3 regions of the Dactylosporangium sp. NPDC000244 genome follow, and region 3 is predicted to be linked to each of the others. Evidence: riboswitches for the same ligand, from Rfam matches in the RefSeq annotation. Region 3 holds a riboswitch; each other region holds the start of a gene.

Region 1 (4,705 bases), on a different contig from region 3:
ACGGTGACGGCGACGGTGACCGCCGCGGTCGCCAGGGAGGCCCGTCCGCCGAACAGCACGCGGGCGAGCAGGTCACGGCCGTAGTTGTCGGTACCGAACGGGTGGGCCGCGGAAGGCGGCAGCGACGCGTCGAGGTAGTCGACGGCGGTCGGGTCGGCGCCGGTCAGCCACGGCGCGGCGGCGACCGCCGCGACCACCACGGCGAGGACGAGCAGCAGCAGACCGGCCGGCCGGTCCTGACGCGGGACGGCCAGGAGGCGGTGCAGGGTCCTCACGCGGCCCCCTCGACGCGCACGCGCGGGTCGATCAGCCGGTAGCCCAGGTCGACGACGAGGTTGACCAGCACGTAGGCGAGGGCCATGGCGAGCGTGAACGCCTGGATGACCGGGTAGTCCCGGCCGGTGATGGAGTCCACGACGTACCGGCCGATCCCCGGCCAGGAGAAGACGGTCTCCACGACGACGGCCCCGCCGAGCAGCCCGGACACGATGAGCCCGGCGTTGGTGAACACCGGCAGCAGTGCGTTGCGCAGGGCGTGGCGGAGCACGATGAGCCGCCACGGCAGGCCCTTGGCCTCGGCCGCGGCCACGTACGGCTGGGACAGGGCGTCGAGCAGGCCGGCCCGCAGCAGCCGGGAGACCGCGGCGGCGAGGCCGAGGCCGAGGGTCACGGCCGGCAGGACCAGGTGCGCCGGGGTGCCCCGGCCGTAGGTCGGCAGCCAGCCGAGCGCGACGGAGAACGCGTACATGAGCAGCAGCCCGAGCAGGAAGCCGGGGACCGACACGCCCAGCAGCGTCAGCAGGCGGGCGACGCGATCGGCGGCGCGGCCGTGCCACACGGCACCGGCGATTCCGGCCGGTACCGCCACCACGACCATGACCACCAGGGCCGCTGCGGCGAGCTCGAGCGTCGCGGGCAGCCGCATCGCCAGCTCGTCCGTGACCGGTGCGCCGCTGCGCAGCGACGTCCCGAGGTTGCCGGACAGGACGTCGCCGAGCCAGTCCGCGTACTGCACCGGGTACGGCCGGTCGAGGCCGAGGTCCTGGCGCAACGTGGCCAGGTCCTCCTCGAGCCGGCTGATGTCGGCGCCGGGCTCCACCATGGACAGCAGGATGGCGTGGCTCGGGTCGCCGGGGATCAGCCGGACCATCGTGAACAGCACGATCGAGATGCCGAGCAGGACGGGCACCGTCGCGGCGAGCCGCACGGCGAGATAGCGCAGCATCGCGCCGGCTACCGGGCCAGCCACATGCCGGGCAGGATGCGCCGCGACAGGTTCGGGTCGACGCCGCGGACCCGCGGGGTGTAGGCCGCGCCCCACTGCGTCGAGGCGTACAGGTACACCAGCGCGACGTCGTCGAGCAGAATCCGCTGCGCCTGCTGGGCCAGGTCGGCCTGCTTCGCCGGGTCGAACTCGGTGCCCAGCTGGTCGATGAGGGCGTCGACCCGCGGGTTGCTGTAGCCGCCGTAGTTGGATACGACGCCGGTGCGGTAGAACGCGCGCAGCTGCCCGGCGATGTCCCCGGTGGCCGAGCCGCACGAGCAGTAGGTGGCGATCTCGAAGTTGCCGTCGAGCATCATCTGGTTCGAGGCGGTCGTCTCCACGGGAGCCAGCTCGGTGGAGATGCCGGCCTTCTTCCACTGGCTCTGCAGCGCGATCGCCAGCGGCTGGAACACCGTGTATGTCAAGATCTTGAAGTGCAGGCGGGTGCCGTTCTTCGCCCGTACCCCGTCGGGGCCGGGCAGCCAGCCGGCGGCGTCGAGCAGCCCGGCCGCCTTGGTCACGTCGGTCGCGGTTGCGGTGCCGATCGCGTACGGCAGTCCGGCCGGGAAGTGCCCGGTGGCCGCCTTGGCGTAGCCGTGGTTGAGCCCGTCGACCAGTTCCTTGCGGTCCGCGGCCAGGTCGAGCGCCTGCCGGACCGCCTTGTCCCGCAGCGCGGGGACCTTCTTCGTGTTCAGCCAGATGTTCCTGGTGGTGGGCGCCGGGGAGTACACGGTGAACTTCGTGCCGGACTTCTCGTACTGCAGGCGCTGGTCGATCTCGACGTTGAACTCCGCGTCGGCGTCGCCGGAGCGCAGCGCGAGCATCCGCGCCTGCGCGTCGGTGCCCAGCCGCGCCTCGATCCGCTTGAGCTTGACGCCGCCCTCGGGCTTGTCCCAGTAGTCGGGGTTCGCCTCGGCGATCAGCGTCTCGCCGGGCACGAACCGGACCGGCTTCATGAACCCGGTCAGATCGGGGTTGCGGTTGAAGTCGTCGCCGCGGCGGTCGGCCTCGGCGGCGTTGTGGATGCCGTACGTCGTGAGCCGGAACGCCAGCCCCGGGTCCGGGGTCTTCGTGGTGACCCGCAGCGTCGTGGCGTCGACGGCGGCGAACTCCATCGCGCCGAGGATCGACTTGGCGCGGGTGTTCTTCGCCTTGTGCCGCTCCAGCGACGCCCGCACCGCGGCGGCGTCCACCGGCGCCCCGCTCCAGAACTTCACGCCGCTGCGGAGGGTGAACTCCCAGGTCGTCGGGGTGACGGACTTCCAGGCGGTGGCCAGGCCGGGCCGCAGCGTCGCGTCGTCGTTCTGCACGACGAGGGACTCGGCGAGGCCGTTCTCGAGGATCCGCTGCGCGTCGATGTGGATCGGGTCGAGCGAGCGCGGCATGTTCACGGTCAGGAACTGCAGCGTCTGCTCGGCCGCCGGCTCGCCGGACGTCGCCGCCGGAGCACTCGCGCCGCAACCGGACAGGAACAGGGAGATGGCGACGGCAAGTGCCGCCGCACGGGAAAAGGACCGCATGCGGGAGTTCCGCCTTCCAGCACCTCGTGGACGGTGGTGTACACGTACGTGCCGTGGCCGGTCTCCTGGCTGACGGGAGGCGCGTTCCCGGCCGGCCTTCCCAGGCATCGCTGCCCAGTGACCCCACGAGGGTGAAGGCCGGGAACTCCCGATCACAGTGGCGAGGGCCGCGCCGGCATCACACCGGCTTCCCGATCACCACGGCCCCGGCAGCCTAAGGCGGTCGTCGCGGTCCCGACAAGGAAGATCCAGCATGAAACTGCCCACAGCGCGCCGGCCGCCCTCGCCGTTGCCGGAACGGTCCCGTGCAACGAACGCCGGGGGTGGCTTCGTGAACGGGGTGTGCAGGTGACGTTCGAGGAATTCCTCGCCGCCCGGTTGCCCGCCCTCACGCGGTACGCCACGGCGCTCGCCGGTGATCCCGACGCCGGCGCCGACGTGCTGCAGGACGTGCTCGTGAAGGCGCAGCCCCGGTGGTCGAAGATCGCTGAACTGGAGTCCCCGGAGGCGTACGTCCGGCGGATGGTCATCAACGAGCTGACCTCGGCTCGAAGACAGCTCGCGGCGCGGCTGCGCCGGGAGCGCGTGCACCAAGCCGCCGAGCCGGCCGCGGCCGACGGCCATGACGAGCGGATCGCGCAGCGGGACGCGCTGGTCCGGCTCATCCGCGACCTTCCCGCGCGCCAGCGGATCGTGATCGTGCTGCGGTACCTCGAGGACATGGCCGACGCCGACATCGCCGTGCTCATGGGCTGCTCGATCGTCACCGTCCGCACCCAGGCCATGCGTGGCCTGGCCACCCTGCGCGCAGTACTGCCCCAACCCAGCCTTGAGGAGCAACGATGAGCTACGAGGACGACGCGATCCGCGGCGCGATCGCCACCATCGCCGACCGGGCCCACGCACCGCAGCGCATCACGGCGGCGCTCGACGCGCGGACGCGGGTCATGCGCCAGCGCCGCCTGGTGCTGCGCGCCGCCGGGGCCGCGGTGGCGGTGGCGGCGGTCGGAGGCGGCCTGGAGGTGTACCGCTCGGTGGCCGGGCCCGGGCGGCCCGGGGAGCCCGGCTCCCCGAAGGCCCCCGGCGGCTTCCCGAAGGTCGCGGGCGGCCCGGGCGGCGGCTGGCTGGAGGCCACGGCGACCTGGCGCCCCGGGTTCCTGCCCGACGGCTACGGCCAGGTGATGGCCTCGGTCCTGGTGTCCGGCGGCGCCGCGGCCGCCACGAGCCGCGGCTGGGCCCCCGCGCCGGGCACCGGCACCACGGGCGCGACCGTGACCCTGATCATCGGCGACGACGGCCCGCCCCGTCACACCGGGGGAACCGTGTCGATCAACGGCGTCGAGGCCGAGGTGCTGGACCGCATCGAGGGCGCGTCCGGCGTGACGTGGGTGCCGGCGGGCGGTCAGCGGCTGACGGTGATCGTGACCGGCTCGGACCGCACGGTGGAGCGCGACATGGCGGTCGCGGTGGCCGAGTCCCTGCGCCCGGACTCGACGAAGATCGCGGTGGGCCCGCGGCTCGGCTTCCTGCCGGACCCGTTCACGTCGGGGTCGTGGTGGTACACGGCGCGCGCCGACGGGACCGCCTGGTCCATCGACCTGGCGGTGAACGGCCCGAGCAGTTCGCTGACGCTCGAGTTCGGGCCGGCGGTCCAGCGCTCGTTCGACCCGGCGGGCGCGCAACCGGTGCGGGTGCGCAACGCCGACGGCCTGCTGAGCAAGAGCGGGGACCAGCTGTTCGTGCCGCAGGACGGCTACAACCTGTTGATCACGGCCCCGCAGTCCGGGCTGGAGCTGCCGAGGATCGCCGAGGGCCTCGAGGTCGGCCCGGTGCCGGACGTCAGCTGGTACGGCTCCCGCTGATCGGCGCCCGTTCGGCTCGCGCTCCAGATAGCGGCGCGCGGAGGCCAGGAACAGCGGGA
Region 2 (4,705 bases), on a different contig from region 3:
GATCCAGCGGAAGCAGAACTCGGCCTTGCGGGCGATCGACGGGATGTTCTCCACCGCCGCGAACGCCGCGAACCGCTCGGCCTCGTCGGGCACGTAGGTGTCGAGCAGGTTCAGGTAGAACTGGACGTGCACGGCCTCCTCGAAGAGTTGCCGGGACAGGTACAGCCTTCCCTCGGGCGAGTTCACGTGCTGGTACAGGTTCAGGACGAGATTGTTGGCGACGATCGTGTCACCGGTGGCGAAGAAGGCGACCAGACGCGAGACCAGGTGCCGCTCGGCCGGGGTGAGCCTGGCCAGGTCGGGCAGGTCGCTGTGCAGGTCCACCTCCTCGACGGTCCACGTGTTCTTGATGGCGTCCTTGTACCGGTCGAAGAAGTGCGGGTACCGCATGGGCCGCAGCGTCAGGCTCATGCCGGGGTCGAGGAGGCTCACTGGCACGCCTCGCACGACTCGGGGTTCTCCAGCGAGCACGCGACCGCCTCGGCGGCGGGCGCGATGATCGACACCGTCGCCTGCTGGATTCGGGTGGCCGGCCGGGATCGCAGGTAGTACGTCGTCTTCAGGCCGGACTTCCACGCGTGCAGGTACATCGAGGAGAGCTTCCCGATCGTGGGCGCGCTCATGAACAGGTTCAGCGACTGCGACTGGTCGATGAAGGGCGCCCGCGCCGCGGCGAGATCGATGAGCGAGCGCTGCGGCAGCTCCCACGCCGTGCGGTACAGCTCCCGCACGTCCGCCGGCAGCTCCCCGAGGTCCTGCACGGAGCCCTCGGCCCGCTTGATCCGCTCCCGGATCGGCGCCGTCCACAGCCCGCGGGCCTTGAGTTCCCGGACCAGGTAGGAGTTGATCTGCAGGAACTCCCCCGACATCGTCTCGCGCTTGAACAGGTTGGACACCTGCGGCTCGATGCACTCGTAGCAGCCCGCGATCGAGGCGATGGTCGCGGTCGGCGCGATCGCGATGAGCAGCGAGTTGCGCAGGCCGTGTTCGGCGATCTGTGTGCGCAACGCCGTCCAGCGCTCGCCGTCCGTGCTAACGCCCCACAGGTCCGGGTGCAGCACGCCGGACGCCGCGCGGGTCTCGGCGTACGCCGGGTGCGAGCCGAACCGCGCGGCCAGTTCCGCGGACGTCTCCAGCGCGGTGAGGAAGATTTCTTCCTGCACCCTTGTGGACAACTCGCGCGCGGCCGCGGAGTCGAACGGTAGCTTCAGCGCGAAGAAGGCGTCCTGCAGGCCCATCAGGCCGAGACCGACCGGCCGCCACCGCGGGTTCGACGCGCCCGCCTGCTGCGAGGGGTAGTAGTTGATGTCGATGACGCGATCGAGGAACACCACGGCGGTGCGGACCGTCTCCCGCAGCCGCTCCCAGTCGACGCCGGCGGCGCTCACGTGCGCGCCGAGGTTGATCGAGCCGAGGTTGCACACGGCGGTCTCGCCGTCGCTGTTGACCTCGACGATCTCGGTGCACAGGTTGGACAGGTGGATGGTGTTACCCGGCGCCCCCGTCTGATTCGACAGCGCGTTGGAGCGGTCCTTGAACGTCATCCAGCCGTTGCCGGTCTGCGCGAGGGTGCGCATCATCTTCCCGTAGAGCTCGCGGGCCTTCACCGTGCGCACGGCGCGCTTCTCCGCGGCCCGGTAGGCCTCGTCGAAGTCGGCGCCGAACAGGTCCGGCAGCTCCGGCGCGTCGGACGGGTCGACCAGCGACCAGTCGGCGTCGGCCTCGACCCGGCGCATGAACTCGTCCGGCAGCCAGTTGGCCAGGTTGAGGTTGTGCGTGCGGCGGGCCTCCTCTCCGGTGTTGTCCCGAAGCTCGAGGAACTCCTCGATGTCCGGGTGCCACGGCTCCAGATACACGCACGCCGCGCCCTTGCGCCGCCCGCCCTGGTTCACGGCGGCCACACCCGCGTCCAGCGTCTTCAGGAAGGGCACGATCCCGTTGGATTTCCCGTTGGTACCGCGAATCAGCGCGCCCCGCCCGCGCACGCGCGACCAGGAGATGCCGATGCCGCCGGAGAACTTCGACAGCTTGGCGACCTGGTGATACCGCTCGTAGATCGAGTCGAGCTCGTCCTTCGGCGAGTCCACGAGGAAGCACGAGGACATCTGGGTGTGCCGGGTGCCGGAGTTGAACAGCGTCGGCGAGGACGGCAGGTAGGCCAGGCAGGACATGAGCCGGTAGAAGCCGATCGCCTCGCCCGGTGTCTGCGAGAGTCCGCAGGCGACGCGGAGCAGCCAGTACTGGGGCGTCTCAACGACGAGGCGGGTCTCGGGGTGGCGCAGGAGGTAGCGGTCGGCGACGGTGCGCAGGCCGAAGTACTCGAAGCGCAGGTCCCCGCCGAGGTCGACGGCATCGTCGAGCTTGCGGGCGTTCGCGGCGACGAACGCGGCCGTCTCGTCGCCGATCAGGCCGAGCTGGTGGCCGTAGCGGATCGACTGGCTGAAGCTCGCGACCGCCTGCCCGCGGACCTCCTTGTCCACGAACGCCGCGAGGAGCCGGGCGGCGAGCCTGGAGTACTGCGGCTCCTCGCCGATCAGCTCGGCCGCGGTCTGGATCGACAGCCTGTCCAGCTCGGCCGTCGTGGCCCCGTCGTAGAGCCCGCTGATCGTCTTCGTGGCGACCCGCAGCGGGTCGATCTCGTCGAGGTCGGCGACCCACCGCTCGACCGCCTTGACGATCTTGTTGACGTCGACCGGTTCCAGATCACCGTTGCGCTTGCGGACCTGCATCGCGTGCCGCCGCTGCTCCGGCGCCGCCGCCTGGCCCGCTGCGGCCGCGTCCTGCGTGACCGTCATGAGTCCCCCTCGTCACCCGTGGCTGGCGCGCAGGGGGACGACGCCACAGGGAGACGGCGCACGCCGTCACCCGCGTTGGCGTCGGCCGTCCCACGCGGCCTCCGACCACCGCACGCCCGGTTTGGCGCACGGTGCGCTGGCAGGTCTTCGGACTCGCGGGCGCGGCCTCTCAGCCATCTACCGGCCGTCGCTTCCCAGACCTTGGCGGCCCAGTGCTTCGTTGACGGCTTTCGTTCCCACTCACCGCTGCGGGGCAGTCCCGGGTTCACACCGGGTTCCCTGTTGCCACGGCCATCCCGCAGGGGCGGCCGAACCAGCTGCGAGCAACACCATATATGGGAGGCATCGAGAAAGCGAACCACCATATGGTGTGTCGGCGTGTCGCGCGGGTCGCATCACCGTGCGTCACTGCCGGCCGGCGGTCACGTGGCCGCGGTGTCCACCATGCGGCGGGCCCGGGCCGCTCGCTCCGGCGCCGGGAGCACGCCGCAGGTGGCGCAGAAGCTGCCGTCGCCGGTCTTGTACATCAGGCAGCAGGTGCGCCGATGGTGTACCTGCCAGCGGCTGCCACCGGCCGGCAGGTCCGCCACCACGCACAGGTCCCGGGTGCGCGGATGCCGGTCGAGCAGCGCGACGGTGTCGGTCACGAAGCGGGCCGGGTCGTCCTGCGTCCAGGAGATGCTGCGCATCGCGGTGGCGATACCGCTGGCGACGTTGCCCCACAGGGTTCGGCGGCCCACGCGGGTGATGCGGTGCCACGCGTCGATCGCCGGGGCGAAGTTCTCGTCCAGCATGCGCTCGACGAGCCAGTCCGTCGTCGTGTCGTCGCGGGGCCGGTCGCCGGCCGCATCACCGGCGAACGCGGCGTTGTCGAGCCGGCCGCCGTCGATGTGGATCCAGGTGCCGGCGGCCGCCGCGTCGACGATGCGGTCCTCGAGGAAGCAGCGGGCGAGGACGGGGCCGGTGACCTGGTTGACGTACTGGCAGAACAGCAGCGACGCGGCCGCGACGAGATGGCCGGTGTCCCGGGCGCGGGCGTGGTCCGCGACCAGCTCGTGCAGCATCGGGCCGGTCAGGACCGTCGCATGGTGCCAGCCGGGTCCCTCGGGCACCCCGCGGGGTGCGGTGAACCGGGCACCGAGTTGCGGCCTGCTCATGCCGGGCCGTACTTCAGGGTCGGGGTGTCGGCGACCAGATCGCGGCTGTGCGGGTGGACCGGGTTCGCGAGCAGGTCGGCGGTGGCGGCCTCCTCGACGATCCGGCCGTGGTGCAGCACGATGACGCGGGTGCACAGCGCGGCGACGGCGACGAGGTCGTGGGAGATGAACAGGTAGCCCAGCCCCTCGGTGCGGTGCAGTTCGGCGAGCAGGTCGCGGATCTGTGCCTGCACCGGCAGGTCGAGTGCGGACAGCGGCTCGTCGAGCACCAGCAGCTTCGGCCGGGGTACCAGGGCGCGGGCGATGCAGACCCGTTGGCACTGGCCGGTGCTCAGCTCGTGCGGGTACCGGTGCCGGAGTGCGGGATCGAGCCCGACCCGCTCGAACAGCTCGGCCGCGGTCCGGCCGCCGGGGAAGTTGCGGGCGGGTTCGCCGACGCTGCGCCCGGCCGTCCACCGTGGATTGAGGGCGGCCCGCGGGTCCTGCTGGACGAGCTGGATGTCGCGGCGCCAGCGGCGCTCCCGGCCGGTGTGCCACAGCGAGCGGCGGATCGGCAGGTCGTTCCAGCGCAGGGTGCCGGTCGTCGGCCGGACCTGTCCCACGACGCACTGACCGACGGTGGTCTTGCCCGCGCCGGAGGCGCCGACGAGGGCGACGGTCTCCCCCGCCGCGACCGTGAACGTGATGCCGGCCAGCACCTGCCGCCGGCCGTACACTTTGGACAGTCCGTCAACGCGCAGCATCGACGAGCCT
Region 3 (14,303 bases):
CCGGCCTCGGACGAGCCGGTCGGCGCCGCCCGGTAGCCGAACGGCCACAAAAGCACGGGCGGGGAAGGCTCACCCCCTGGAGCCTCCCCGCCCGCTCGCGTGCAGGCGCAAAATGGCCGGCATGCCGCTCATCGCGCATCTCAGCGATCCGCACATCACCACCGGCGCCCTGTCCGCCGAGCCCGCCCGCGGGCTCTACAAGGCCCTGACCCGCGTGCTCGCCCTGGAGCCGCGCCCGGACTGCGTCATCGTGACGGGCGACCTCGTCGACCACGGCCGCTCGGACGAGTACGAGGTGCTCAAGGAGCTCATCGGGCACTTCCCGGTGCCGATCCACCTCGTCCCCGGCAACCACGACGGCCGGGCCGCGCTGCAGGCCGCGTTCGGCCTCGAGCGGACCTCGTACGTCGCCGAGTACCCCGACTTCAGCGTCGTCGTGCTCGACTCCCTGCGCCCCGAGCTCGGCGACGCCGGCATCCTCGGCCCCGAGCAGCTCGAATGGCTCGACCACACGCTCGGCCGGCATGGCGGGGCGCCTGCGTTCGTCTGCCTGCACCACCCGCCGGTCCGGGTCGGCATCCCGGGCATGGACGCCATCCGGCTCGTCGACGGGCCCGAGCTCGCCGAGGTGCTGCGCCGCCACCCGCACGTCGTCCGGGTGCTCGCCGGGCACCTGCACCGCGTCGTGACCGCCGGGTTCGCCGGGACCATCCTGAGTGTTGCGCCCAGCACGTACCGTCAGGTGGACCTCGGCATGCGCGAGGGCCGCCCGGTCGGCTTCGTCCCGGAACCGTCCGCGTTCCTGCTGCACCGCCTCGAGGGCAGTGAGTGCGTGACCCATCTGGTGCAGGTGAGCCACACGGGTGCGCCCGTGATCGCGTATTGAGGCCGTTGAGCCGACCGCGCGTGGCACGTTTCCGGGATTTGGGGCGTCGCGGCTGCCCGTACCTTGAATGCAGCAGATGAGCGCAGCACCCCATACAGACGCACCCGAGAGGAACCACCCCCATGAGCGAGTACGGCGAGTACGAAGCGGGCCACGAGACCGCCTCCCTGGAGGCGGCCCACTCCGGCCAGGGCCAGGAGCTTGACCACCAGTCGCAGTACGGCATCCTCGAGCAGGACCACCACAGCTACGAGCACGAGGAGTTCGAGCAGCTCAAGCACATCGAGTACACGGACGCCGCGGGCAACCACTACGAGATCACCGAGTACACGCACTACGAGCACACCGAGGTCGAGGACAGCCACACGCTCATGGCCTACGGCCAGGAGAGCACCGGCGAGGCGGGCTTCGGCGAGGCCGACAGCACCGACGCCGGCTTCGGTGAGGCGGGCTTCGGCGAGTCCGGCTTCGGCGCCGCGTCGGCGGGCTCGAGCCTGGAGAGCATCACGTCGCGGCTGCAGAGCTTCCTCGGCAACGGCTTCGACGACGCCAGCGCCTAACCGGCCCCTCTCGGGGGGTGCCAGCGCTCACGGCGCCGGCCGGCGGGACTTCCGCCGGTCGGCGCCGCGTCGTGTCCGGACTCACGTCGGCCCGCGGGTGCGCTGCTGAGCAGCGAGGACGTGGTCCGGTGTCATTTGTCAAGCATTTTCGGGACCGGAATTCGGCGGCGGTCCGGCCGCAACCGTCGCAGACTGGGACGCCATGAGCCTCGACGACGACTGGCACTACCTGCCCACCCGGACCCGGGCCGGCGCGCTGCAGCGCGGACTCGGGCGGGGCGCGGTGCGGGCCAGACAGGACCCGGCCGCGCCGGAGCTGGTGTACGCCTGCATCCGCCGCGACCATCGCTGGCTGCCCCTGGACGACCGCGGGGTCTACCTCGCCCGCCTGGTCCGCGACCTGGAGCTGCCGATCGGGCCGATCATCGCCCGGCTCTACACCGCCGACGACGACTCCGGGGAGTTCACGCACGTCCTGCGGGTCGCCGAGGCGCTGAGCCGCGCCGGGTCCGGTGACATGGTCGAGAGTCTGCGGCGGTACGTCCGGATCGGCCCCTACTGGCGCGAGGCCCTCGGCACCATCGCCGCCGCGTGGCCCGCCAACTGGTGGGACGACCTGCTCCCGGTCGCCGCCGACCGCCTCGCCAGCGCCGGCCGCCCGCTGCACCTGCCGCCGGGCGCCCCCTGGGGCGAGTGGGCCGGCCGCGACGAGCGCATCCACGCCGCCGTGGCGCACGGGCCCGAGCCGCTGACCGGGCTCGGCGAGCTGCTGAGCGCCGCCGACGACTTCGGCTGCCTGGCCGAGCCGGTCGTCGACTCGCTGCCGGCCGCCCGGCGGGTCGTGGCCGATCCGGCCTCGGGGCAGTACTGGAGCGCCCTGTGCGTGCTCGCCGAGCAGGGCGACGAGTCCGACGGCCCGGCGCTGCTGGCCGGCCTCGACTGGCTCGACCAGCGCGAGGACGACATGTGCGGCTACGACCGCCTGGTCGACGGCCTCGCCCGGGTCGGCGGCGACGCGGCCCGCCAGGCGCTGCCCCGCGTCCGCTCGCTGTGGTTCAGTCCGCACTCGTACGAGCGCGCCGCCTACCTGCGCGCCCGGCTGGAGCTGGAGCCGGACGCGTGCGCGGGCGCGCTGACCGAGGGCCTGTGGGACTGCCAGGCCGACGTGCGCCTCATCGCCGTGCGCCGCGTCCCGCTCGACGAGAAGCTCGAACGGCGCCTCGCCTACCTGCGCGACGACCCGATCGAGACCCCGGAGGTCCGCGCGGCCGCCGCGGAGCGCCTGGCCCTCGAGGCGATGCTCTAGCCGGCCGGCACCAGAAGACCCGGCCTCAGCGCATCACGACGACGGCGTCCAGGACCCGGCGCAGCGTCGCGGCCGGGTCGGCGTCGGGCCCGTCGACCACGAGCACGCCCAGGGCGGCCGCGCCGAAGGTCCAGGCGCACACCACGTACCCGAACCCGTCGCGCCGCGTGTCCGTGCACGTGGCCCGGCCGCGGTTCGGTCCCGGGTCGGCGTCGGCCGTCGTCCCGCCGCCGGAGTCCGGCACGAACCGCAGCGTCCGTTCGCGCAGGGTGCGCAGCAGCGCCGCGTCGTCGGCCCGCTGGACCGCCCGGCCGGTGCCGCCCCAGACCAGCAGGGGCCGCCCGTCGGCGCTGAGGTACGCCGCGCTGAACGGCCGCGCCCCGAGCGCCTCCTGGTCGCCGAGCACTCCCTCGGCCAGCGTGGCGGCGAGCGCCGGGTTGGCCGCCCAGTCCCCGATCCCGGCCGGGGCCGCGAGCCCGACCGTCCGCCCGAACACCAGATCGCTCGTGAGCAGCAGAAACAGCACCAGCACCGCGCAGCCCGCGATCCCCGCGGCCCACATCGCCGCCCGGCGCGGGTCGGCCGGCACCACCGGCTCGGGCGCGAGCGAGTCGAGGTCGAAGTTCGTCGCGGCTCACGGCAGGCAACATACGTGACCCGGTCGATGCGCGCGGACCTGTCGCGTGCGTGACACATCGGCGCAAGTGCGCGCCAAGTCGCCGCCAAGTGGCGCCCCGCATGCTTACCGCAGCAACACCGAAGGGACCGCGGCGACGGGGTCCTCGCACCACTTACCTCGAGAACACGCTCTCGATATTCATACATATATGAGCCGGCCCCGCGACACTCCTCCCCCCTCGTGTCGCGGGGCTTCTCGTGTGTCCGGGGCCTACTTGGCCGTGCCGCAGGTGGCCTGGATGCGCTGGGTCAGCCGGTCGGCGAAGGCGGGGTCGCTGACGACCTGCTGCTGGAACGCGTCGACCTGCGCCGCGGTGAGGTCCGTGTAGATGGGGCGGGACGCGTACGCCGAGGCCATCGCCGCCGGGTCGGTGTAGACCTGCGACTGCACCGAGCAGAGGTGCTGGGCGGTCGCGTCGAGGAAGATGGTCTCGCGGCGGTCCTGGGTCAGCGAGGCCGACGGCGACGGCTTCGGCGCCTGCATCTCCGTCTTGGTCGAGTTCCCGGACTTGCCACACGCGCAAAGGCCCGCCGTGAGGGCCAGGGCGGCCACGGCGAGCAGGGCACGGGAGCGGATCACCAGAGTTCCCACCTCTCTGTGGAAAAAGCGGAGGGCCGGCCGGCGCCGCGGGAGAAGCCGGTCGGCCCGGGCCGTCAGACGACGACGAGCGTCAGGTCGTTCGAGTCGGTCGTGCTGCCGTAGGAGAGCTTGACGGTGAGCTTGTAGGTGCCGGCGGCCACGTTGGTGGCGTCGAACTTGACGGCGGCGAAGTCGTCGGTGCCGACGGCCAGGCCGGTGCCCTTGTTCAGGGCGGTGTAGGCGCGGCCGGCCGGGTAGGACACGGCCAGGCCGCTCGGCGCGCCCGCGACCGTGATCTGCAGGTTGTCGACGCCGGCCTTGCGGGACTGGAAGACCAGCTGCGACCAGACCGGGGTCGCCTTGGGCACGGTCACGAGGGTCGTCTTCTGCACCACGGCGTCGCCGGTGACCGAGACGACCGGGAGCGTGGCGGTGATCGAGCCGGAGCGCGGGGTGCCGGTGCAGGACGTCGCCCCGTCGGCCTTCGTGGTGTAGGAGTAGTCGAGCTTGAGCGGGACCAGCGCGAGCAGGCTGTTGGAGGAGAGCGAGACGTTGAACGCGGCGTAGTCCACGTGGCCCTTGGCCAGCGAGTCGCCCTTCGACAGCGACGAGTAGGTCGCGGTGTTGGCCGGGTACTTCACCGTGACCCCGGTGCCGCTCGCGGTCACCTTCACGTCGCAGATGTCGCTGGTGGCGGCCCACATGGTGCCCACCCAGCCCGTCTGGCCCGGCAGCATCGGCGCGAGCACCGGCACCACCAGCCCGAAGTCCGGCGTCGCCGCGGAGGCCGGGGTCGCCGCGGGGAGCATGGCGGCCGCGCCGGCGGCGCAGGCGAGGGCGATGGAGGCGGTACGGCGCATCGGAGGGGTCCTTCCCAGGATGACTGCTGTCGACCGGCTGATCGGCGGCGGGCGGGGCGGGTTGAGGCAGGTCGTGGTTCACCTCCGGTTCGGCTGGGGTCGATTCGGGTTCGGGTCTCCGAGCCGCTCAGGTCTCCTAACCACTCAGGGCGACCCAGGACTCGTACTGGTGCACCGCGATGCCCGCGAACGCCGGGTACCGCTGGGCCGCGGAGTCGACCGCGGCCAGGGTCTTGTGCAGCTGGCCGGCGGTGGCGCCGTGGAAGCTGCAGTAGGCGCAGTCGCCCAGGGCCTGCGTCTCCGCGCCCAGGCGCGCCGGCTTGGCGACCCGGCCGGCCCGCCGCAGCAGGTCGTCGGCGACCCCGACCATCGAGTTGGCGCCGGTGGCGGTGTTGCGGTAGCTCATCACCGTGACGCCGGAGACGCGGGCGAGCACGGCGTCGGCCAGGTTCGCCCCGCCGGCGAGCGTCACGGTCGGCAGCCAGAACGGCACGTCGGCCTCGAGCGGCAGGTCCGTGGCCGCGGCCGTCTTTTCCAGCAAAGACAGATAATTCGGTACCAGTGATGCCTGGTCCTGGCCCCAGGAGGGCAGCAGGTAGGGCTCGACGTCCAGGTGCAGCCCGTGGAACAGGCCCGTGGCCGCGGCGCCCTCGGCCCAGGCCAGCGCGGTGGCGTGGTCGGTCGTCCAGCCGGGCTCCCCGCCGAGCGCGTCGAGCACGATGCCGGCCGCGTCGCACAGCTCCCGCAGGCGCCGCAGCCGCGCGGTGTCGTCGGTGCGCGGGTCGTAGTACGCGAACAGCGCTCGCACCCCGTTGGCCGCGGCCCAGTCCACGACCGGCCCGGGGTCGTCGTGCTCCCACAGCCACATCGCCCGCGTGCCCGGCGGCGCCACCGAGGTCTCCGGGGCCAGCCCCGGCAGCCGCGGCGGCGTGGCGGCGATCAGCGCGATCGCCACGAGGAGCACGCACAGCAGGGTCTGCGCGGCCGAATCCGGGACGCGCCGCATGCCCGTCCCATCGGCCGGCGGGTGCGGATCGTGAGGGTCACACCGCGCCACGTTGACGTGCCGGTCGCCCGTGGGACACGATGGCGGGCGAGCGGTATGCGGAGGAACCCGGTGCGAGTCCGGGACGGTCCCGCCACTGTGACCGGGGAGTCGCACCTCAGCACCCACGGCCGGCGACGGCCGGGGCGGTCGAGGGGCGGCGCGGATCCGGCAGTCAGGAGACTCCGGCCGCTCGCAACAGCCGCCTCGCGGGCGCGGACCCGCCGAAGGGAAGAGTGCCCGTGACCCCGCCGTATCCGTTCTCGGCCGTTGTCGGCCTGGCCGATCTGCGCCTCGCCCTGCTGCTCACGGCGGTCTCGCCGGCCATCGGCGGGGTGCTCGTCCGGGGGGAGAAGGGCACCGCCAAGTCCACCGTCGTGCGGGCACTGGCCGCGCTGCTGCCCGAGGTCGAGGTCGTCGCCGGCTGCCGCTTCGCCTGCGACCCGGCCGCGCCCGACCCCGAGTGCCCCGACGGCCCGCACATTCCCGGGGCGGGCACCCACCACCGCCGGTCCGCCCTGGTCGAGCTGCCCGTGGGGGCCACCGAGGACCGTGTCGTCGGCACGCTGGACCTGCAGCGGGCCCTCGGCGACGGGGTCAAGGCCTACGAGCCGGGCCTGCTCGCCGCCGCGAACCGCGGGGTCCTCTACGTCGACGAGGTCAACCTGCTGCCCGACCACCTCGTCGACCTGCTGCTCGACGCCGCCGCCATGGGCCGCGCGCACGTCGAGCGCGACGGCGTCTCGGTCAAGCACGCGGCCCGCTTCCTGCTCGTGGGCACCATGAACCCCGAGGAGGGCGAGCCCCGGCCGCAGCTCGTGGACCGCTTCGGGCTCGTCGTCGGGGTCGCGGCGCCCCAGGAGGCCCCGCCGCGGGCCGAGGTCGTGCGGCGGCGGCTGGCGTACGAGGCCGATCCCGCGTCGTTCGCCGAGCGCTACGTGGCCGAGGACGCCGCCCTGGCCGCGCGGATCGTGAGCGCCCGGGCCCGGCTCGGGGCGGTGGCCCTGCCCGATGCGGAGCTCGACCGGATCGCGCGGATCTGCCTGGCGTACCGCGTCGACGGCCTCCGGGCCGACATCGTGGTGGCCCGCACGGCGGTCGCGCTCGCGGCCTGGCACGGGCGGACCGTGGTCACGAAGGCGGACGTGCGCGACGCGGCCCGGCTGGCGCTGCCGCACCGGCGCCGGCGGGACCCGCTCGACCCGCCGGGGGCCGACCGCGACCGCCTCGAAGAGGTGCTCGAGCAGGAGGCCGGGCCGGACGAGGACCCGCCGCCCGGCGATGGCGGGCCGCCCCCGGACGATGACCCGGTTCCGCCGAGCCCGACGGATATTTCGGAAATGTCCGACTCGCCGGACGGGCCCGGCGAGTCGCCGGGGTCGGAGCGAGCCGGGGGTCCGCCGCCGCCGGTCGCGCCCGAGCAGCGGCCGCCCGTCGAGCCGAATGATGGTTCCGTTACCGATACATCCGATTCGCGGGGCGAATCGGATGCATCGGAGGCGGGGGACGCGGCGGGGGACAGCGTCGGGGCGCCGGGGCAGCTGGCGTTCGCCGGGGTGCCGTACAAGCCGAAGCTGCTCAGCATCGCGGGCCGGGCGAACCGCGAGGCGGGCGCCCACGCCGGCCGCCGCTCGCCCGCCCTGTCCCGCCACGGCCGCGTGGTGCGCTCCCGCGCCCCGCTCGGCGGCAAGCTCACGAGCATCCACGTGCCCGGCACCATCCGCGCCGCCGCGCTGCGCGGGTCGAGCCGCGCCGAGGCCCGCGACGTGCGCGAGGCGGTCAAGGTCGGCCGCGAGGCGAACCTGGTGCTGTTCGTCGTCGACGCGTCCGGCTCCATGGCCGCCCGGCAGCGGATGAGCGTGGTGAAGACGGCGATCCTGTCGTTGCTGCGGGACGCGTACCAGCGCCGGGACAAGGTCGGGATGGTCTCCTTCCGCGGCCACGACGCCACGCTGGTGCTCGAGCCGACCGCGAGCCACGAGGTCGGCGTGGTGCGCCTGGCCGAGCTGCGCACCGGGGGCCGCACGCCGCTGGCCGCCGGGCTGCGCCAGGCCGCCCGCACCCTGCACGGCGAGCGCCGCCGTGACGCCCGCCGCCGCCCGCTGCTCGTGGTCGTCACCGACGGGCGCTCGACCAGCGGGCCGGACCCGCTCAGCGTCGTACCGCTGCTGCACGGCGTCCCCGCGGTCGTGGTCGACTGCGAGCAGGGCCCGATCCGCCTCGGCCTCGCCCGCCGCCTGGCCTCGGCCCTGGACGCCTCCTGCATTCCACTCGCGAGCCTGGGAGCCTAGACAGATGCCGCAGGGCAAAGTAGAGAACGTGCCCGACGACGGGCTCACCACCCGCCAGCGCCGCCGCCAGCACGTGCTCGCCGTGCACACCGGGCAGGGCAAGGGCAAGTCCACCGCCGCGTTCGGCATGGCCCTGCGCGCGTGGAGCGCCGGCTGGCCCATCGCCGTGTTCCAGTTCGTGAAGAGCCCGAAGTGGAAGGTCGGCGAGGAGACCGCCCTGCGCGCGCTCGGCGAGACCGGCCAGGGTGGCAGCGTGGTGTGGCACAAGATGGGCGAGGGCTGGTCGTGGATCCAGCGGCCCGGCACCGAGCGCGACCACGCCGTCGAGGCGGCCGAGGGCTGGGCCCAGATCAAGCGCGACCTGGCCGCGGAGGCGTACCGCTTCTACGTCCTCGACGAGTTCACGTACCCGATCAAGTGGGGCTGGGTCGACATCGCCGACGTCGTGGAGACCCTGCGCGAGCGGCCCGGCAACCAGCACGTGGTCGTCACCGGCCGCGACGCGCACCCCGACCTGGTCGAGCTGGCCGACCTGGTGACCGACATGACGAAGGTCAAGCACCCGATGGACGCCGGGCGAAAAGGCCAGCAGGGCATCGAGTGGTAGCGCGGCTCGTCATCGCGGCACCGGCCTCCGGCCACGGCAAGACCACCGTCGCGACCGGCCTGCTGGCGGCGTTCGCCGCGCGGGGCGAGCGCGTGGCGCCGTTCAAGGTGGGGCCGGACTACATCGACCCCGGCTACCACGCCCTCGCCGCCGGCCGCCCGGGCCGCAACCTCGACCCGGTGCTCGTCGGCGAGGAGCTCGTCGGGCCGCTGTTCGCGCACGGCTCGGCCGGCTCGGACCTGGCCGTGGTCGAGGGCGTCATGGGCCTCTACGACGGGCGCACCGGGGCCGGCGAGTTCGGCTCCACCGCGCACGTGGCCCGGCTGCTCGCCGCGCCCGTCGTCCTCGTCGTCGACGCGACCGCGCAGGCGCGCTCGGTGGCCGCGCTCATCCACGGCTTCCGCTCGTTCGGCGACGGCATCCACATCGCCGGCGCGATCCTCAACCGCGTCGGCTCGGACCGCCACGAGCAGATCCTGCGGGACGCCTGCGCCGAGGTCGGCACGCCGGTGCTGGGCGTCCTGCGCCGCCACGACGCCGTCGCCGCCCCGTCGCGCCACCTCGGCCTGGTGCCGGTGGTGGAGCGGTCGGCCGAGGCGGCCGCGTCGGTCGCGGCCCTGGCCGGGCTCGTGGCCGCGAGCGTGGACCTGGACGCGGTGCTGGCCGTGGCCCGCTGCGCCCCGCCGCTGTCCGCGCCGCCGTGGACGCCGGCCGTCGCCGAGCCCGTCGCCGGTGCGCCGGTCGTGGCGGTCGCGGGCGGGCCCGCGTTCTCGTTCGGCTACGCCGAGACCGTCGAGCTGCTCGCCGCGGCCGGCGCCCGGGTGTCCACAGTGGACCCGCTGCGGGACGAGGCCCTGCCCGACGGCGCCCGCGCGCTCGTCGTGGGCGGTGGTTTTCCGGAGGTGTACGCCGAGCAGCTCTCCGCCAACGAGCCCCTCCGCCGCGCGGTGGCCGGCCTGGCCGCCTCCGGGGGCGCGATCGCGGCCGAGTGCGCGGGCCTGCTCTGGCTCTGCCGCACCCTCGACGGCCGCCCGATGTGCGGGGTCCTGGACGCGGAGGCGGCCATGACGCCCTCGCTCACGCTGGGGTACCGAGACGCCGTCGCCCTGTCCGACAGCGTCCTCGCCCCGGCCGGCACGCGCGTGACCGGCCACGAGTTCCACCGCACGCGCGTCACCCCGGCGACGGGCGCGGCCCCGGCCTGGGCGTGGCGCGAGGGCCGCGACGGCTTCGTGTCCGGCGCCGTGCACGCCTCCTATCTGCACCTGCACTGGGCCGGCCACCCGGCCTTCGCGCACCGCCTGGTGGCGTCGTGCGTCTAGTGCTCGGCCTCGGCGCCCGCCCGTCCACGGACCCGCAGGAGGTGCTCTCCCTCCTGCGCGAGTCACTGTCCACACTGGACGACATCGGCGTGGTGGCCACGGTGGACGCCCGCCGCGACCTGGCGGAGTCGGTGGCCGCCCGGCTCGGGTGCGCGGTGGTCTCCTTCCCGCCCGAGGAGCTGGCGGCCGTGCCGGTGCCGTCGCCCTCGGCGCGCGTGTCGCAGGCCCTCGGTACGCCCAGCGTCGCCGAGGCGGCCGCCCTGCTCGCCGTGGCCGGCCCCGCGGTGCTCACCGTGGGCAAGCGCTCCTCGCCCGGCGCCGCGATCGCCGTCGCCGCGCCCGCGCCCGGCGTCGTCGTCGTGGGCATCGGGGCCGGCGGGGAGCTGAGCGCGAAGGGCCTGGCCGCGCTGCGGGACGCCGAGGTCGTGTTCGGCGGCCCGCGCCAGCTCGACCTGCTGTCCGATGTGGACGCCGAGCGCGTCGCGTGGCCGTCGCCGCTCGTGCCCGCCCTGCCCCGGCTCCTGGCCGAGCGGCACGGGCGGCGCGTCTGCGTGCTGGCCAGCGGCGACCCGATGCACCACGGGATCGGCACCACGCTCGTGCGCCTGCTCGGCCCGGCCCACGTCACCGTGATCCCGCACCCGTCCTCGGTGTCGCTCGCCTGCGCGCGGCTCGGCTGGCCGGTCGAGGACACCGACGTCGTGCGCGACGCCGCGCTCGTCCGGCGTTTCCTGCACGACGGCCGCCGGGTGCTCGTGCTCTCGGCCGGGCGGCAGACGCCCGCGGAGGTCTGGCGCATCCTGGAGGAGACCGGGTTCGCGGACAGCGCCGTCACGATCCTCGAGGACCTCGGGGCGCCGGACGAGCGGATCCACCACGACCCGGCCGCGGCGCGCCCGCTGAACATCGTGGCGGTCGAGGCGCGCGGCGGCACCGGGATCGCCGTGGTGCCGGGGATCGACGACGGGCGGTACGACTCCGACGGCCAGCTCACCAAGCGCGAGATCCGGGCCGTCACGCTCGCCGCGCTGGGGCCGTGCCCGGGGGAGCTGCTGTGGGACGTGGGCGCCGGCTCGGGCAGCATCGGCATCGAGTGGATGCGCGCCCACCGGGCCTGCCGCGCGGTCGCCTTCGAGCGCGACGAGGCCCGGGCCGGGCGCATCCGGCGCAACGCCGAGACGTTCGGGGTGCCCGGGCTGCGGCTCGTGCTCGGCCGCGCCCCCGAGGTCCTGGCCGGGCAGCCCCGGCCGGACGCGATCTTCATCGGCGGCGGCTTCACGGCCCCGGGTGTGTTCGACGCGTGCTGGAGCGCGCTGCGCCCCGGCGGGCGGCTCGTCGTCAACGCGGTCACCATCGAGTCGGAGCGGCTGGTGGCGGAGCTGCAGCAACGGCACGGCGGGGACCTCACCCGCATCGCGGTGAACCGGGCCGCGCCCGTCGGAGGGTTCCTGGGGTGGCGGCCGATGCTCCCCGTGACGCAGTGGGTGGTGCACACGTGACCGTGTACTTCATCGGGGCCGGCCCGGGCGCGGCCGACCTCATCACCGTGCGCGGCCGCGACCGCCTGGCCGCGGCGCCGGTGTGCCTCTACGCGGGCAGTCTCGTGCCCGTCGAGCTGCTGGACTGCTGCCCGCCCGGCGCCCGCCTCGTCGACACCGCGAACCTCGACCTCGACCAGATCCTGGCCGAGCTCGTCGCCGCGCACGAGCGGGGGCTCGACGTGGCCCGGCTGCACTCCGGCGACCCGTCGGTGTTCAGCGCGATGGCCGAGCAGCTGCGCCGGCTGGACGCGGCCGGCGTGCCCTACGAGATCGTGCCCGGCGTGCCAGCGTTCGCGGCCGCCGCGGCGTCGCTCGGCCGCGAGCTGACCGTCCCCGGCGTCGCCCAGTCGGTGATCCTGACCCGCACGGCCGCCCGGGCGACCCCGATGCCGCCCGGCGAGGACCTGGCCACGCTCGCCGCCAGCCGGGCGACGCTCGTGCTGCACCTGGCGGTCCAGCGCATCGAGGTGCTCGCGCCGGAGCTCGCCCAGTGGTACGGCCCGCAGTGCCCGGCCGCGGTGGTGGCCTACGCGAGCCGCGCCGACGAGGTGATCCTGCGCGGGACGCTGGCCGGCATCGCCGGACAGGTCCGCGCGGCGGGCATCAGGCGCACCGCGGTCATCATCGTGGGGCCGGCGCTCGCCGCCGAGGCGTTCCCCGACAGCCACCTGTACTCCACCAGCCGCCACCGCGACTAGCCGGGACTAACCGAGGGCGATCCAGACGTCGTCGAGGGTGCCGTGGAACTGGTCGTTGTCGGTGCCGTTTCCCTTGCCGCCGACGCTCAGCGGCACGGTGTTCGTGATGGCCAGCGTGGCCGGGATGGCGAGCGTGGCGTGCACGGCCCCGTCCACCAGCAGGGTCAGGGCCGCGCCGGCGCGCCGGCACTCGAGCGTGTGCCACTTGCCGTCGGCGATCGAGACGTCGGAGCGGGCCACGTGAATGCCGCGCACGACGTTGTCGGACACGACGCAGCTGGGCCGGCCCGCCTTGCCGTCGACCTGGAGCTTGTACTGCCCGCCCGAGGCCGAGTACCCCTTCTGCAGGATGTTCTCGCCCGAGCCGGTCTGGCCCTTGGCCAGCCGCACCGTCGCGCCGAAGCGGATCGGGTTCGCGCCCGGGTTGAGCTCCGGCGCGTCCGGCGCCTGCAGCACCGCGTGCGGGCACTTCTTGCCGGTGCACTTGGCCGGGAACGCGGCCGCGCGCCCGCTGCCGCGCGCCGGCAGCCGCACCTTGCCCCCGTGGACGGCGGACGGCGCCAGCGTATGGCCGTGCCCGGAGACGTCGGCGACGGTGGCGCCCTTCTGGGCCGCGTCGAAGTCGTAGCGCGCGATGACGACCGGCTCGGCGGCGGCCGGGCTCGCGATCGCCCCCGAGCCCATGACGGGCAGCGCGGCCACCCCGGCCGCCACCCCGGCCAGATTCCCCCATGTCTTCATGTCCGAAATGTTCCATATTCGCCGGACGCGAAACGCCGCATTCCACCAACGTGTCGGTTACTGTGCGCGTCTGTTCGTACGACCCATGGTCACCGGACCGGCTCTGTCAGACTGGATCGCGTGCGACGGGCGGCGGTGATCGGGGCGGTTGTCATCTGTGCCGTGGCCGTTCCGGCGCCGGTGTTCGCGCGGCCCGAAGGGGCCACGGAGGCGTGCCGCATCACCGACCCGGCGGTCACCGAGGCGTCCGGCCTCGCGGCGCTGCCCGGCGGCGGGTACCTCGTCGAGAACGACTCGAACCCCGACCCGAAGAAGACGCGCCTGTTCTACCTCGACGCGGACTGCAAGGTGACCCGCAGCGTGGGCTACCCGACGACGGCCCGCGACCCCGAGGACCTCGCCGTGGGCCGCGACGGCACAGTGTGGATCGCCGACATCGGCGACAACAGCCCGCTCACCGGCGGCTCCGGCAAGCGCCGCGACACGATCGCGCTGTGGACCCTCGCGCCCGGGGCGAAGAGCATGAAGATCCATCGGCTGCGGTACCCCGACGGGACCCCGCGGGACGCCGAGGCGCTGATGATCGACGGGTCGGGCCGCCCGGTCATCGTCACCAAGGACCCCAGCGGCCAGGTGTTCCGGCTCGACACCCCGCTGCCGACGGACAACGCCGAGGGGGCCCCGCTGACCGCCGTCGGCCGCTTCGAGGCCACGCACACCGGCACCAGCAACCCGTGGGGCTTCCTCGGCGAGGGGTTCGTCACCGGCGCGGCCGTCTCGCCCGACGGCACCCGGGCGGTCGTGCGCACCTACGCCGACGCCTACGAGTTCGACGTGCCCGACGGCGACGTGGCCAAGGCGATCACCACCGGCACGCCGAGGGTGATCCCGCTGCCGGACGAGCCGCAGGGCGAGGGGATCGCGTACACGCCGGACGGCCGCGACTTCCTCACCGTGTCCGACCAGCCGGGGCCGGTGAGCATCCTGCGGTACACCGTGCAGCGCCCGAAGCCGTCGCCCTCGCCGGTCGTGTCGAGCCCGGCCGCCGCCCCGAAGCCGAGCCCGGGCGCCGTGGCGGCCGCCGGCCCGGACCGGCGCGGCAAGGTGGCGCTGCTCACCGGGGCGTTCGTGGTGGTGACCATCGGCCTGGTCGCGGGGGTGGCGCGACGCGCGCGGCGGCGGTGAAGC

Evidence for each region. Region 3 has a riboswitch for cobalamin ahead of ABT369_RS00210 (VWA domain-containing protein). Riboswitches for the same ligand answer to the same signal wherever they lie in the genome.
Region 1: another riboswitch for cobalamin. It lies ahead of ABT369_RS48825 (ABC transporter substrate-binding protein); the one in region 3 lies ahead of ABT369_RS00210 (VWA domain-containing protein).
Region 2: another riboswitch for cobalamin. It lies ahead of ABT369_RS48850 (ribonucleoside-diphosphate reductase subunit alpha); the one in region 3 lies ahead of ABT369_RS00210 (VWA domain-containing protein).

What each region holds. Positions count from the first base shown of each region.
Region 1 is NZ_JBEPEH010000050.1:40-4,744, reverse strand. Features, by position in the region: gene ABT369_RS48835 (dipeptide/oligopeptide/nickel ABC transporter permease/ATP-binding protein) at 1-275, opposite strand, end outside; gene nikB (nickel ABC transporter permease) at 272-1,249, opposite strand; gene ABT369_RS48825 (ABC transporter substrate-binding protein) at 1,234-2,784, opposite strand; cobalamin riboswitch at 2,823-3,002, opposite strand; gene ABT369_RS48820 (SigE family RNA polymerase sigma factor) at 3,133-3,630, shown strand; gene ABT369_RS48815 (hypothetical protein) at 3,627-4,646, shown strand.
Region 2 is NZ_JBEPEH010000050.1:6,093-10,797, reverse strand. Features, by position in the region: gene ABT369_RS48855 (ribonucleotide-diphosphate reductase subunit beta) at 1-411, opposite strand, end outside; gene ABT369_RS48850 (ribonucleoside-diphosphate reductase subunit alpha) at 429-2,795, opposite strand; cobalamin riboswitch at 2,917-3,128, opposite strand; gene ABT369_RS48845 (IucA/IucC family C-terminal-domain containing protein) at 3,218-3,952, opposite strand; gene ABT369_RS48840 (ABC transporter ATP-binding protein) at 3,949-4,695, opposite strand; gene ABT369_RS48835 (dipeptide/oligopeptide/nickel ABC transporter permease/ATP-binding protein) at 4,682-4,705, opposite strand, start outside.
Region 3 is NZ_JBEPEH010000001.1:39,056-53,358, forward strand. Features, by position in the region: gene ABT369_RS00170 (MDR family MFS transporter) at 1-36, shown strand, start outside; gene ABT369_RS00175 (phosphodiesterase) at 122-886, shown strand; gene ABT369_RS00180 (hypothetical protein) at 1,009-1,446, shown strand; gene ABT369_RS00185 (hypothetical protein) at 1,649-2,752, shown strand; gene ABT369_RS00190 (hypothetical protein) at 2,778-3,341, opposite strand; gene ABT369_RS00195 (hypothetical protein) at 3,642-4,010, opposite strand; gene ABT369_RS00200 (hypothetical protein) at 4,085-4,870, opposite strand; gene ABT369_RS00205 (hypothetical protein) at 5,007-5,876, opposite strand; cobalamin riboswitch at 5,979-6,100, shown strand; gene ABT369_RS00210 (VWA domain-containing protein) at 6,158-8,206, shown strand; gene cobO (cob(I)yrinic acid a,c-diamide adenosyltransferase) at 8,211-8,813, shown strand; gene ABT369_RS00220 (cobyrinic acid a,c-diamide synthase CobB) at 8,807-10,135, shown strand; gene cbiE (precorrin-6y C5,15-methyltransferase (decarboxylating) subunit CbiE) at 10,126-11,634, shown strand; gene cobM (precorrin-4 C(11)-methyltransferase) at 11,631-12,374, shown strand; gene ABT369_RS00235 (LamG-like jellyroll fold domain-containing protein) at 12,381-13,115, opposite strand; gene ABT369_RS00240 (hypothetical protein) at 13,278-14,300, shown strand.